2 regions of the Paraburkholderia sp. A1BS-2L genome follow, and region 1 is predicted to be linked to the other one. Evidence: predicted binding sites of a transcription regulator. Region 1 holds the regulator's gene; the other holds the start of a gene.

Region 1 (7,381 bases):
GAAAGGCACGGTATGGCGCGAGCGGCGCACCTCGATTACGTCGTTGAGTTCGAGGGCCGTGAACGACTGCATGTCGAAGTTCACGTTGACGTCGCGTCCCGCGATGATCTGGATGCTGACCTTGCAGTCGTCGGGCAGCACGATCGGGCGGTTCGAGAGCGCGTGCGGCGCAATCGGCACGAGCACGATGCCCTGCAACTGCGGATGCAGCAGCGGCCCCTGCGACGAGAGCGAATAGGCGGTCGAGCCTGTGGGCGTGGCGACGATCAGCCCGTCCGAGCGCTGGTTGTACATGAAGCGGCCGTCCACGTGCACGCGCAACTCCGCCATGCCTGAAACGCCGCTGCGGTTCACCACCACGTCGTTGAACGCAAGGGCGTGGTAGATCGGGTCGCCGCCGCGCGTAATGCGTGATTCGAGCAGCGAGCGCTCCTCGCGCTCGAAGCTGCCCGCGAGCAGTTGCGGCACGACTTCCTGCATGTCGGCGAACGGGATGTCGGTGATGAAGCCCAGACGCCCGTGGTTGATGCCGATGAGTGGTGTGCGGTAGGGCGCGAGCTGGCGGCCGGTGCCGAGCATCGTGCCGTCGCCGCCGAGCACCACGGCCACGTCCGCGCGCGCGCCGATTTCGGCGATCTGTAGCGCCGGATAGCCGGTGGCGCCGATCTGCTGGGCGGTGTGCGCTTCAAACACCACGTCGAAGCCGCGCTGCGAAATCGTGTGGGCGAGCGCCATCAGCGGCTCGCCGATGCCTTGGGTATTGCTGCGCCCGACGAGCGCAACAGTCTTGAACTGGCTCTGGATCTTCTGGATCTGCATGCCGGCATTACACCATAGTCGGGTCTCGAAAAGAACCTGGCAGCCCCTGCCCACGGGGCGTGGGCAGGGGCTGCGCCCCTTTTTTGCAGGCCGGCGTGACGCGGCGATGACAGACCGGCCAAAACAGTGCACAGGCTGCCGCGGTTCCCGCACGGCCGGGCCGCGGGCGCGAGCGCGGGCGGACTCGCCGCCAACCCGGCATTAGGCTAGAATTTTCAGTCATGCTAGACCCTCGCGCACAAACCCTCCTCAAAACGCTGATCGAGCGCTACATCGCCGAAGGTCAGCCGGTCGGCTCGCGCACGCTGTCGCGCTTTTCCGGCCTGGAGCTGAGCCCGGCGACGATCCGCAACGTGATGTCGGACCTCGAGGAGCTGGGGCTTGTGTCGAGCCCCCACACCTCGGCAGGGCGCGTGCCCACGCCGCGCGGCTATCGCCTGTTCGTCGACACCCTGCTCACTGTCGAGCCCTCGGCCGACGACGACGCGCTCACGCGGGCGGTCAAGACCACGCTGCGCCCCGGCGAGCCTCAGAAGGTGGTGGCGGCGGCGGCCAGCGTACTTTCGAATCTCTCGCAGTTCGCGGGCGTGGTGCTCACGCCGCGGCGCACGCACGTGTTCAAGCAGGTCGAGTTCATGCGCCTGTCGGACAAGCGCATCCTGCTCATCATCGTGACGCCCGAAGGCGACGTGCAGAACCGCATCATGGCGACGCAGCGCGACTTCACGCCTTCCGAGCTCATCGAAGCCTCCAATTACATCAACGCGCACTTCGCCGGACTTTCGTTCGACGAGGTGCGGCGGCGCCTGCGCGAAGAGATCGACGCGCTGCGCGGCGACATGACCACGCTCATGCACGCCGCCGTGACCGCGAGCACCGACGAAACCGATACCGGCGAGACCGTGCTCATTTCCGGCGAGCGCAACCTGCTCGAAGTGGCCGATCTGTCGTCGGACATGGCGCGCCTGCGCAAGCTCTTCGACGTGTTCGACCAGAAAACGAGTCTGCTGCAGCTGCTCGATGTGTCAAGCCACGCCCAGGGCGTGCAGATCTTCATTGGCGGCGAGTCGAACCTCGTGCCGATCGAGGAAATGAGCGTGGTGACCGCGCCCTACGAAGTGAACGGCAAGATTGTCGGCACGCTCGGCGTGATCGGCCCGACGCGCATGGCCTACAACCGCGTGATTCCGATCGTGGACATCACCGCGCGCCTGCTCTCGCTCACGCTTAGCCAGAGCTGAAAGCGCTTGCCGCGCGGTTTGCCCGCGTTTCCCTTTGCACCGATCATCGCCCAAAGCCGGGCCGCGCGCCACTGGCCGAATGGCTAACGGTGGGGGTTTGGCGTGCGCCGCCGCCGTGCATCCCGCGCCTCGTGAGCGGGCTTTGGAGCTGGCCCGGCGCATCCATTTACGCCCGCTATAATGCGCACTGGTGCAACTTTGCCGCGCCTTGAAGCGCGGCGTCCCTGACCGCCTATGCGTTTCGACCTGGAGCGACCCCTGCAGTCAGCCGTTGCGCATCGCGTCGCGGTGCTGCTCATCAATCTGGGCACGCCCGACGCGCCCACGCCGCGCGCCGTGCGCCGCTATCTGGCGCAGTTCCTTTCCGATCCGCGCGTGGTCGAGATTCCCGCGCCCATCTGGCAGGTCATCCTGCGCGGGCTGATCCTGCCGTTTCGCAGCCGTTCGTCGGCGAAGAAATACGCGGCGGTCTGGACGCCCGAAGGCTCCCCGCTGCGCGTGCACACGCAGAAGCAGGCCGACGGCTTGCGCCATCTGCTGCATCTGAACGACTACGCCGTGCTTGTGGACCATGCGATGCGCTACGGCACGCCCGACATCGCGGCGATGCTCAGCCAGCTCAAGCTCGCCGGCGCCGAGCGCATTTTGCTCATGCCGATGTATCCGCAATACTCGGCGTCGACCACGGCCACGGCTTTCGACGCCGCGTTCGCCAAGCTGCGGCGCATGCGCAACCAGCCGGAAATCCGCACGGTGCGCGCATACCACGACCATCCGGCTTATATCGGGGCGCTCGCGACTCAGGTGCGGGAGTACTGGCAGGCGCACGGCCGCCCCGACTTCGCGGCGGGAGATCGCCTCGTGCTGAGTTTTCACGGCGTGCCGAGCCGCACGCTCGATCTCGGCGACCCGTACCACGATCAATGCCAGCAGACGGCCTCGCTCCTCATGCATGCGCTCGAACTCACGCCGGTGGAATGCCGCGTCACGTTCCAGTCCCGCTTCGGGCGCGCGCAGTGGCTGCAGCCCTATACCGCGCCGACGCTCAAGGAGCTCGGACAGGGCGGCGTGCGTCGCGCCGACGTGTTCTGCCCTGGTTTTACGGCGGACTGCCTCGAGACCATCGAGGAAATCGGCATGGAGGTCCGCGACGAGTTCCTGCATGGCGGCGGCAAGGAGTTCCACCGTATTCCGTGCCTGAACGCGTCGCCTGCGTGGATCGCAGCGCTCGGAGAAATCGTTGCGCAGAACCTGCAGGGCTGGCCGGTGCGGGCGCCGGTTCCAGCCGGCGCGACGGCCTGAGCGCGGGACTTTAGCGGCGCTCAATCAGGAAGCATCCATGAATTACAAGATTTCGACCGAACCCGGCGCGCGTCTGCGCATCGACAAATGGCTTTGGGCCGCGCGCTTTTTCAAGACGCGTTCGCAGGCGTCGGACGCCATCGGCAAGGGCCGCGTGCGGATCGGCGGCGATGTCGTGAAGGCTTCCCGGGACGTGCGCGTGGGCGACTTCGTGAAGATCGAGATCGATCACGCGGTATGGGAGGTGCAGGTGCTCGGCATCTGCGAGGTGCGCGGCCCGGCGAGCATCGCCCAGACGCTCTATGCGGAGACAGAGGCCGGCCGCGCGCAGCGCACGGCCGAACAGGAGCGCAGGCGGCTGTTTCGCGAGCCCGCCGCCGTGCTGCACGGCAGGCCCACCAAGCGCGACCGTCGCACTATCGACAAACTTTCGCGTGAGGATTGAAGAGCGCCTCCATTGTGGCGTGAACGCCCCCGTATTCCGTCGTATTGTCGTTCACGACGCCGGACATGCAGATGGTGGTGGTCCCGGCGATGAGTACCAACGCGACCACCGAGATGGCAAAGGTCAGTTTCACGGTACTCCCCCAAGGGAAGAAAAGCTGCAAAACGGCCAATACATGGGCCACAGACGCAACAGCAGGGCCCCATCAGTGCGGTGCCGGACTCAGGGTAAATGCCCTGTGAGCAGCACCTGTTCCTGAGTGTAGGCCAGGGTTGCCCCGTACTCAATTTCATTGTTGCGGCACTGCAGTAATGGTTGTAACGAGCGATTTCGGCGGTTTGATCCATGGATAAAAAAACCGCGCGAGGCCCTTGAAATAAATGATCCGGCACCCACGTGCTGTCGCGATGGACAAGGCGGCTGTAGCGTTGGCGCATCGCTCGTCAGCGTAGCAAACGAGCTGGCCAGAACGGTCCGCGCCTTGTTTCCCCTTTTACTATTCAACGACGTTCAGCGACATGGAAAACACGCAAGAGAACCCGACGAGCCAGAACCCCACGCCCGCGGACGAGGCGTCGCAAGCCGCTGCTCAGCAGCAACAATCTGCGGCCGAAGGCGCCGCGCAGGCGCCCGAAGGCGACGCGCAAGCAGCGCTGGCAGAGGCCCAGGCGAAGGTCGCCGAGCTGCAGGATGCATTCATCCGCGCCAAGGCCGAGACGGAAAACGTCCGCCGCCGCGGTCAGGAAGACGTTGCCAAGGCGCACAAGTTCGCCATCGAGAGCTTCGCCGAGCATCTGCTGCCGGTCATGGACAGCCTCGAAGCCGCGCTGGCGCATGGTTCGGACGACCTCGCGAAGGTCAACGAAGGCGTCGAGCTGACGCTCAAGCAACTGATCGGCGCGCTCGAGAAGGGCAAGGTGATGCAGATCAACCCGGTGGGCGAGAAGTTCGACCCGCATCGCCATCAGGCCATCTCGATGGTGCCTTCGGAGCAGGAGGCGAACACGGTCGTCGCGGTGCTGCAAAAAGGTTATGTGATTGCCGACCGCGTGCTGCGCCCGGCGCTGGTCACGGTTTCGCAGCCGAAGTAAGGCGTCTGCCGGTCGATTCGCCGTTGTTTTGTAAGGCGTTGGAAAGTCTGGGCGGCGCTGTTTCGAGCGACACGCCACCGATCGAAAAAAATTAACGAATTCATAGCCCAAAGCTCTTGAAAACATCCTTGCGGCACCTATTTGGGCAACAGTGAATTGAAACAAACCGAATTGAGCTGAGGCGAACGCCCCCGCACCACGCGAGACGCGGCGAACGCACAGCGATCAAAATCTGGAGAATTGACAAAATGGGCAAAATCATCGGCATCGACCTCGGCACCACCAATTCGTGTGTGGCACTGATGGAAGGCAATCAGGTCAAGGTGATCGAGAACTCGGAAGGCGCTCGCACGACGCCGTCGATCATCGCTTACATGGACGACAACGAAGTGCTGGTCGGCGCGCCGGCCAAGCGTCAGTCGGTCACGAACCCGAAGAACACGCTGTACGCGGTCAAGCGCCTGATCGGCCGCCGCTTCGACGAGAAGGAAGTGCAGAAGGACATCAACCTGATGCCCTACAAGATCGTCAAGCACGACAACGGCGACGCATGGGTCCAGGCGCATGGCAACAATCTCGCGCCGTCGCAGGTGTCGGCCGAAGTGCTGCGCAAGATGAAGAAGACCGCTGAAGACTACCTCGGCGAGCCGGTCACCGAAGCGGTGATCACGGTTCCCGCGTACTTCAACGACAGCCAGCGTCAGGCCACCAAGGACGCCGGCCGCATCGCCGGGCTGGAAGTCAAGCGCATCATCAACGAGCCGACCGCGGCTGCACTCGCGTTCGGTCTGGACAAGGCCGAAAAGGGCGACCGCAAGATCGCCGTGTTCGACCTGGGCGGCGGCACGTTCGACATCTCGATCATCGAGATCGCGGACGTTGACGGCGAAATGCAGTTCGAAGTGCTCTCGACCAACGGCGACACGTTCCTCGGCGGCGAAGACTTCGACCAGCGCATCATCGACTACATCATCGGCGAGTTCAAGAAGGAGCAGGGCGTCGACCTCTCGAAGGACGTGCTCGCGCTGCAGCGCCTGAAGGAAGCTGCTGAAAAGGCCAAGATCGAACTGTCGTCGGGCCAGCAGACCGAAATCAACCTGCCGTACATCACGGCGGATGCCTCGGGCCCGAAGCACTTGAACCTCAAGATCACGCGCGCCAAGCTCGAAGCGCTGGTCGAAGACCTGATCGAGCGCACCATCGAGCCGTGCCGCGTGGCGATCAAGGACGCGGGCGTGAAGGTCGGCGACATCGACGACGTGATTCTCGTCGGCGGCCAGACGCGTATGCCGAAGGTGCAGGAGAAGGTTAAGGAGTTCTTCGGCAAGGATCCGCGCCGTGACGTGAACCCGGACGAAGCCGTGGCCGTGGGCGCTGCGATTCAGGGCCAGGTTCTCTCGGGCGACCGCAAGGACGTGCTGCTCCTCGACGTCACTCCGCTCTCGCTCGGTATCGAGACGCTCGGCGGCGTCATGACGAAGATGATCAACAAGAACACCACGATCCCGACCAAGCACGCACAGGTCTACTCGACGGCCGACGACAACCAGGGCGCCGTGACAATCAAGGTGTTCCAGGGCGAACGCGAAATGGCGGCTGGCAACAAGCTGCTGGGCGAGTTCAACCTCGAAGGCATTCCGCCCGCACCGCGCGGCGTGCCGCAGATCGAAGTGAGCTTCGACATCGACGCGAACGGCATTCTGCACGTCGGCGCGAAGGACAAGGCGACCGGCAAGGAAAACCGCATCACCATCAAGGCGAACTCGGGCCTGTCGGAAGCCGAAATCGAGAAGATGGTGAAGGACGCCGAAGCGAACGCGGAAGAAGATCACCGTCTGCGTGAGCTGGCCGACGCACGCAACCAGGGCGACGCGCTGGTTCACAGCACGAAGAAGGCCGTGGCCGAGTACGGTGACAAGATCGACGCCAGCGAGAAGGAAAAGATCGAAGCCGCGCTGAAGGAACTCGAAGACACGCTGAAGGACACGTCGGCCGACAAGGCGACGGTCGAAGCGAAGGTCGAGGCGCTGTCGGCAGCGTCGCAGAAGCTCGGCGAGAAGATGTACGCCGACATGCAGGCGGCGCAAGGCGCGGCGGGTGCGGCTGCAGGTGCCGCGGGCGCCGAAGCCAACCCGCAGCATGCCGCCGAAGACGTGGTCGACGCCGAGTTCAAGGAAGTCAAGAAGGACTAAGTCTGCTTGTTCAGGGCCAGAGCATCCGGCGCGTTTCGCGCCGGATGCTTCGATCAGCGGCCCGGTTTGATAGGACTGAGCCGACCCAAGCCCGGCCGCATCGGTTACGATGCGCTTCGGCATTGCAGCGCCTGGCGGGCCTTTAGGCTCTCCGGGCACATTTGTTTTATGGAGGCCGTTCTCTTGCAGGGGCCGCCGGGGCGCAAAAGCGCCCGCGCGCGGAAGGTGCGAAGGAGCGGCAAACGGGTCACGAGATCCAGCATTCAAGAGGAGCCGGCGCGCGCCGCGAGG
Region 2 (7,381 bases), 220 kb from region 1:
GCAGATTGCCGAACGCCACGCCGAACACGAGCGCCGGCACGAAGCCGCCGACGAACAGCGCCCAGTCCCACGCGTTGCGCCATTTCGGATTCTCGCGCTTGCCGCGATAGTCGAATCCCACGGGTCGGAAGAACAGCGCGAAGAGCACGAGCAGCATCGCGAAGTAGAAGCCCGAGAACGATGCCGCGTAGACGAGCGGCCAGGCGGCGAACATCGCGCCGCCTGCAGTGATGAGCCAGACCTGATTGCCCTCCCAGGTCGCCCCCACCGTGTTGATGACGATGCGGCGCTCCGCATCGGTTTTGCCGATGAAGGGCAGCAGCACGGCGGCGCCCATGTCGAAGCCGTCGGTGAGCGAGAAGCCGATCAAGAGCACGCCGATCAGCACCCACCAGATCACTTTGAGCGTTGCGTAGTCCATGGTGTGGTTCCTGTGTGTTTCGCTGGTGTTCCTGACGACACAGCCATCACGAGACGCGGTTGCTGGCCGCCGCGCCTTGCTCGTGGAAGTAGCGTCCGGTATTAAGCGCCGACGGGCCGAGGCGCGCGTACTTGAACATCAGCGTGATTTCGATGATGAAGAGCGCCGTGTAGAACACCACGAAGCCTGCGAGGCTCAGCCATACGTCGCCGGGAGCGAGGCTCGACACCGAAAGGTGGGTGGGCAGCACTTCGGCGATGGTCCACGGCTGGCGGCCAAGCTCGGCTACGACCCAGCCGAACTCCGCCGCGAGCCACGGCAGGGGAATCGCCCACACCACCCAGCGCAGGAACCAGCGGCGATTTTCCTTGAGCAGCGTGCGCTGCGCGCAGAACCAGAACGCGAGCACGAAGGTCGCGAGGAACAGCATGCCGAGCGCCACCATCACGCGGAACGACCAGAACACCGGAGCGACGGGCGGAATCGAACGCTTTGCGGCGGCTTTGATCTGCGCGGGCGTGGCGTCGACCACATTCGGTGCGAATTGCTTCAGGAGCAGGCCGTAGCCGAGGTCGGCCTTGTGCGCTTCGAATACGTCTCGCGTGGCCGTGTCGACGCTGCCTTCCTTCATCTTTTGCAGCGCGGCGTAGGCGAGCATGCCGTTCTGGATACGCACTTCCGCGCGCCCCATCAGATCCTTCAGGCCGATCACCGGCTCGTCGATCGAGCGCGTGGCGATGATGCCCATCAGGTACGGGATGCGGATGGCGTAGTCGGTGCGCTCTTCATTCTGGTTAGGGATGCCGAACAGCGTGAACGGCGCCGGAGCGGGCGCGGTGTCCCATTCGGCTTCGATGGCGGCCAGCTTGACCTGCTGGACCTCGCCTGTGCGATAGCCCGATTCGTCGCCGAGCACGATTACGCAAAGCGTCGACGCAAGGCCGAAGCCCGCGGCAATCGCGAACGAGCGCAGCGCGAAATCCACGTCGCGGCGGCGCAGCAGATACCACGACGAAATGCCGAGCACGAACATCGACGCCGTCACATAGCCGGCAGACACCGTATGCACGAACTTCACCTGGGCGACCGGGTTGAAGATCACCTGGAAGAGGCTCGTGAGCTCCATGCGCATGGTTTCGTAGTTGAACGCAGCCCCCACGGGGTTCTGCATCCAGCCATTGGCGATGAGAATCCACAGTGCGGAAAGGTTCGAGCCGAGCGCGACGAAGAAGGTGGTGAGCAAATGCCCGCCCTTCGACATGCGGTTCCAGCCGAAGAAGAACAGGCCCACGAAGGTCGACTCGAGGAAGAACGCGGCCAATCCTTCCACGGCGAGCGGCACGCCGAAGATATCGCCCACGTAGTGCGAGTAGTACGACCAGTTGGTGCCGAACTGGAATTCCATCGTGAGTCCCGTGGTGACACCCATCACGAAATTGATCGCGAAGAGCTTGCCCCAGAACTGCGTCATGTCCTTGTAGATGGCTTTGCCGGTCATCACATAGACCGATTCCATGATGACGAGGAGCCATGACAGGCCCAGCGTGAGCGGCACGAACAGGAAGTGGTAGAGCGCGGTGACCGCGAACTGCAGCCGCGATAGATCAACGGTTTCGCTAATTGGCATGGCGCAGATCCCTTTGAGATGGAGGTGCCCCGGGCGGACTGGCACCGGGCTGCATGGGCACGGAGAGGAGGGCTTGGGCGACCGCTGCCGGCGGCATGCTCATGTTCTCGGCCTGCGGATGGCTAAAAAATGCGTATTTGAGCGCCATCAGCAGCACAAGCTTGAAGGCGAGGACGAGAACGATGTCGCGGCTGAAGGTCTGGCCGCGAGCCCACTGAAGCAAGCGCACGCGCAGCAACGGTCGCGCACGCGCAGGCGAACCGGAGGTTGGAATCATGACGATGTCAGATTAGGGCCGAATCACACATGAAATCATCTTACGAAGAAATGGGAAATTACGGCATGAAGATGTACGAATTACTGTAGGCCAAAAGAAAAAGCCCCACTCTCGGTAAGAGTGGGGCTTTGCGTGCCGAGCCTCGTGGCGCGGCCTTCTCGCGGCTTCGTGCGACTCAGTGTCTCAGCTGAAGCTTAGGCGTACTCGGCCAGCGCAGTGCGCATCTTCTTCATGGCGCTGGCTTCGATCTGGCGGATGCGCTCGGCCGAGACGCCGAATTCGTCGGCCAGTTCGTGCAGCGTCGAGCCGCCCGAGCCGTCGTCGTCGACGTTCAGCCAGCGCGCCTCGATGATGCGGCGGCTGCGCGCATCGAGAGCTTCCAAAGCGCTTGCAATGCCGTCCGATTGCAGGCGGTCGCGTTGGCGCGAGGCGATCACGGCGGTGGGCTCGCTATGCGAGTCGGCGAGCCAGGCGATCGGGGCGAACGACTCTTCGCCGTCTTCGGTCTGGCTTTCGAGCGCGATGTCCGAACCTGAAAGGCGCGTTTCCATCTCCACGACTTCTTCGCGCTTCACGTTCAGTTCCTGCGCGAGGCCGTCGATTTCCTCGGGCGTGAACGACTGCAGGCCCTGCTTGTGACTGCGCAGGTTGAAGAACAGCTTGCGCTGCGCCTTGGTCGTGGCGACCTTCACCATGCGCCAGTTGCGCAGGATGTACTCGTGAATCTCCGCCTTGATCCAGTGCATGGCGTAGGACACGAGACGTACGTTCTGCTCGGGGTCAAAGCGCTTCACAGCCTTCATCAGGCCGATATTGCCTTCCTGGATCAAGTCGGCATGCGGCAGGCCGTAGCCCAGGTAATTGCGCGCGATGGACACCACGAGGCGCAGGTGCGACAGCACAAGACGGCGCGCGCCTTCGAGATTGTTTTGCTCGCGAAACTCGGTCGCGAATTGGCGCTCCTCTTGCGGCGTCAACATCGGGATCCGGTTCACGGCCTGAATGTAGGCGTCGATGTTGCCGAGCTGGCCGGGCAGCATGGAAGCGTTCGCGAGCGCCAGTACACCCGAACCCCCGGCCTTGGCCGACGACGGGCTAAGCACACTCGGAAGGGTCATGGTCATTGCGTTGCTCACGTAGCGAACTCCTAAGGGATCTTGCGAAAGTCAGACATCGACTCCACGGTGGATGTTAGCACTCTCAATTAACGAGTGCTAATACTTCGAGTCTGTAGGGACTTCAAGGTTCCGTTCACCCTATCGAAATATTTGTTTCGATAGATTTCGTCGAATCCGCGAGAGGCAAGCTGGACGGGGTTTGCCGCGCCGTGCAGTCCTGGAAGACACTGAAGGTCGAAGAAATACTCTAGAACGCGTTGCCATCCGTCGCGGATGAAGTCGAGGAAAAAGCCGGGAATCGCGATGCGCTCCACAGGCGGCTCACACCCTAGGGTCATGCCTTTGATATGACCCTAATTTAGCCACCAAGATCTGTTCAATAGACAACGGGGCGGCCCAAAAGTGCTGCGATGCGACATTCATGGCCGGTCAGGCACGTCGCGCTGCGCATTGGCGATGATTTATCCTGGATGGAGGCGATGCTTTTGATCGCAAGTTTCCATGCGTCAAAACCTGGTATAAATTTCATCGAGGCGCGTGCGAGAAATCTTCGGCGCGGATCGACGCGACGATGCGGACTCTTGCGCAAGGGGCTCGAGCAATGGCTGCAAAAATAATCGATGCGATTCGCGGGTTGGAGCGCGAGCGGTTTCGCGCAATGGTGGACGGCGACGGCTCGTCGCTGGAACAACTCCTCTCCGACAACGCCACCTTCATCCACACGAACGGCAAACGCGAGACCAAGCAGCAGTTCATCGATGCGATCACGGCGGGGCGCCGCCGCTATCGCCAGATCGAGATCCAGTCGCAGGATGTACTGCCGGTGGGGCGCGAGGCCTGCGTGATCTCGGGCCGCGCGCTGATCGAAATGGAAGCGAACAACGGCGCGTTGCTCTATCCCATTGCCTACACGGCGATTCAGACCCAGGAGGATGGCCACTGGCGTCTGCTCGCGTGGCAGGCGACGCGTTGCGCTGTCGAGTGACGACCGGTAGGTCCACTCGCCGATATCGCTTGCTGAGCGTATCGGGCGCACGCCGACGGCCCGTTTTGCCGCCGGCGCTCAACGCTAAGCCCGGGTACTGCTTTCTGCCGAACCGCTGATTTCACCATGCCGCCGCGTCTGCGCGAGGAGCGGCATGCATGCCGGTGTAATCAGGCCGCCGCGCGCTGGTCAACCCGAGGCCAGGCGGCGCGGTTGACCGCGCTCACCACGGCGGCGACAGCCGCATGGGCGGCGTCGTCGGCCACGCCGACGCCGTGACGCAGCGGCTGGCCGCCCACGCGGCAACCGACGAATACCGCCGTGGCGCCCTGCGCCGTGCGCATGGTTTCGAATGAAGTGATTTCGACGCTTTCCCCCGAGGCTGCCGCAATCGCCCCGGCCATTGCCTGGGCGTAGGCCTGATCGATCTGCGCCGCTGCCGGCATGGCGACGTCGCGGCCTTCCCAGCGCACCCGCCCCGCGCCGGCGTGCGTGGCCGGACCGTGCGTCTCGAGGTATTCGCGCGTGAAGAGCGCGCAAATTGCGTCGCCCGAAATTTCCTCGCCCGAGCCGTCGGTGACCGTCTGCACGGCGTGGCTGAATTCGATCTGCACGCGGCGCGGCGGCGTGAAGCCCATGCCGCGCTCGAGCAGCCAGGTGGCGCCGCCCTTGCCCGACTGGCTGTTCACGCGGATCACGGCGTCGTAGCTGCGGCCGAGATCGGCGGGATCGATCGGCAGATAGGGCACTTCCCAGACGGCGTCGGGCTGTTGCTGCGCAAAGCCCTTGCGGATCGCGTCCTGATGCGAGCCCGAAAACGCCGTGAACACGAGGTCGCCCGCATACGGGTGGCGTGGATGCACCGGCAACTGGTTGCAGCGCTCGACCACGCGGCGCACGGTGTCGATATCGGAGAAGTCGAGGCCCGGGTCGATGCCTTGCGTATAGAGATTCATTGCGAGCGTGACGAGATCGACATTGCCGGTGCGCTCGCCGTTGCCGAACAGGCACCCCTCGATGCGGTCCGCGCCCGCGAGCAGCGCCATTTCGGCGGCGGCCACGGCCGTGCCGCGGTCGTTGTGCGGATGCACCGAGAGCACGATGCTGTCGCGGTATGCGAGGTTGCGGTCCATCCACTCGATCTGGTCCGCGTAGACGTTGGGCATCGCGGCTTCGACCGTCGCGGGCAGATTCACGATCATCTTGTGATCGTGCGTCGGGCGCCAGGTCTGGGCGACTGCGTCGCAGACTTCGCGCGCGAACGAAAGCTCGCTCATGCTGAAGGTCTCGGGCGAGTACTGGTAGATCCAGTGCGTGTCGGGGCGCGCGTCGGCGTATTCGCGGATCAGGCGCGTGCCTTCCACGGCAAGCGCTTTCACCTCGTCCTTCGATTGCCCGAACACGATCTTGCGGAACGACGGGCAGATCGCGTTGTAGAGGTGCACGATCGCGCGCGGTGCGCCTTCGAGCGCCTCGAACGTGCGGGCGATGAGTTCTTCGCGCGATTGCACGAGCACTTCGATCGTCACGTCATCGGGAATGCGCTTTTCGTCGATCAGCTTGCGCACGAAATCGAAGTCGGTTTGCGACGCCGACGGAAAGCCGACTTCGATCTCCTTGAAGCCGATCTCGACCAGCATTTCGAAGAACTCGAGCTTCTGCTCGATGCTCATCGGCTCGATCAGCGACTGGTTGCCATCGCGCAGGTCGGTGCTCATCCAGATGGGCGCGTGCTCGACGGTGCGGGTTGGCCATCGGCGGCCGTTCAAACGGATGGCGGGGAAAGGGCGGTATTTCTCGGCGGGATTACGCAACATGACATGCCTCGTTCTTCATGGTGTCGTTTGCGATGGTGGTCGGCAGCGAGCGGCTGGCTTGCTGACGACGAGGCACGATGTACGCAACGGAGCGCACAACTTCCGGCGAACGGGCGGCAACCACGGACGCGAAGAAGCAGGCCACGGTGACGGCGGCAACCGGCGCGGCAAAAAAGGACGTGAACGAAGCCCATGCAACGTGCATTTTGACCCTCGCGACTCGTCCGAACGGTAAACGGACGAATGCAGACGACTAGGTTGTAGAGAAACTGCGGTTTGGGGTACTGCGAGAACTGCTTGGGAGGACTGCCGACCGGAGAGGTGGTCGTGCAGCGCTACGCCTGGCTTACGCTAGACGTAGCGATAGGGCCGCTAGGCGGCCGGAGGTAATTCGGAGGGTGTTCGGAAAGGAACGCATTCGTCCAATGTAAGTCAGGACCGGCGAATGTGTCAACAGCGAATTCGCTGCGCTACGTTGACCCGCGTGGGCCTAAACGTCGTACCTAAACGTCGTACCTAAGCGTCGTACCTAAGCGTCGTACCTAAGCGCGCTTCGCGATGCGCTTGATGGTTTCGACCTGGCGGGCAATGGCGTCGGGCACCGGCGCATGGCCGCGCAGCACCGCTTCGATCCAGGTTGCCGTCGTGGGGGCGTCACGGCCTTCGGGCAAGTCGACCTCGGGCGTATCCGGCGACGAGCGCACAGGCTCGATCAAGGTCTCGCAGACACCGTCGTGTAGCCAGTCCACCTGCACCTGGCGGCGCGTGTCGGCGACCGCTTCGCCTTCGGTGCCGCGCGCGAGGAGCGCGCCGCCCACGGCTGCATCGGCGTGCGCCGCGAACAGGGCGCTCAGGCTTTCGCGATAGGCGGGATGCGTGTAGTTCACGAGCCGCAGGCCGGGGCGCGCGAACGGCTGCAGCAGCTTGACGAGCGTATGCGTGGAATTGCGCACGCCCATGCGCCGGCGCAGCGACAGGAGACGCGCGAGCCTCGGCGCGAGCGTTTCGATCGACGCGAATGCCACGCGGTGCTCGCCAAGCTGAGCCTCGATTTCGGCGTGATCGTGCGCGGCCGGCAGGTTCAGTGCGGCGAAGATTTCCGCGCTCGTCACGCGGCCCGGATCTTCGGCGACGCC

Evidence for each region. The regulator HrcA, encoded in region 1, represses chaperone genes, less so after heat shock. The targets are predictions, from matches to a motif close to TTAGCACTCNNNNNNNNNGAGTGCTAA.
Region 2: the regulator HrcA is predicted to act here: its motif matches at 3,517-3,543, upstream of rpoH (RNA polymerase sigma factor RpoH).

The regions. Positions count from the first base shown of each region.
Region 1 is NZ_CP120428.1:549,784-557,164, forward strand. Features, by position in the region: gene P5W98_RS02450 (NAD kinase) at 1-819, opposite strand, end outside; gene hrcA (heat-inducible transcriptional repressor HrcA) at 1,041-2,060, shown strand; gene hemH (ferrochelatase) at 2,295-3,362, shown strand; gene P5W98_RS02465 (RNA-binding S4 domain-containing protein) at 3,400-3,807, shown strand; gene grpE (nucleotide exchange factor GrpE) at 4,326-4,898, shown strand; gene dnaK (molecular chaperone DnaK) at 5,147-7,090, shown strand.
Region 2 is NZ_CP120428.1:333,410-340,790, forward strand. Features, by position in the region: gene cydB (cytochrome d ubiquinol oxidase subunit II) at 1-421, opposite strand, end outside; gene P5W98_RS01480 (cytochrome ubiquinol oxidase subunit I) at 468-2,048, opposite strand; gene cydP (cytochrome oxidase putative small subunit CydP) at 2,038-2,325, opposite strand; gene rpoH (RNA polymerase sigma factor RpoH) at 2,520-3,461, opposite strand; gene P5W98_RS01495 (nuclear transport factor 2 family protein) at 4,045-4,428, shown strand; gene leuA (2-isopropylmalate synthase) at 4,599-6,245, opposite strand; gene P5W98_RS01505 (hypothetical protein) at 6,235-6,450, opposite strand; gene ybiB (DNA-binding protein YbiB) at 6,788-7,381, opposite strand, start outside.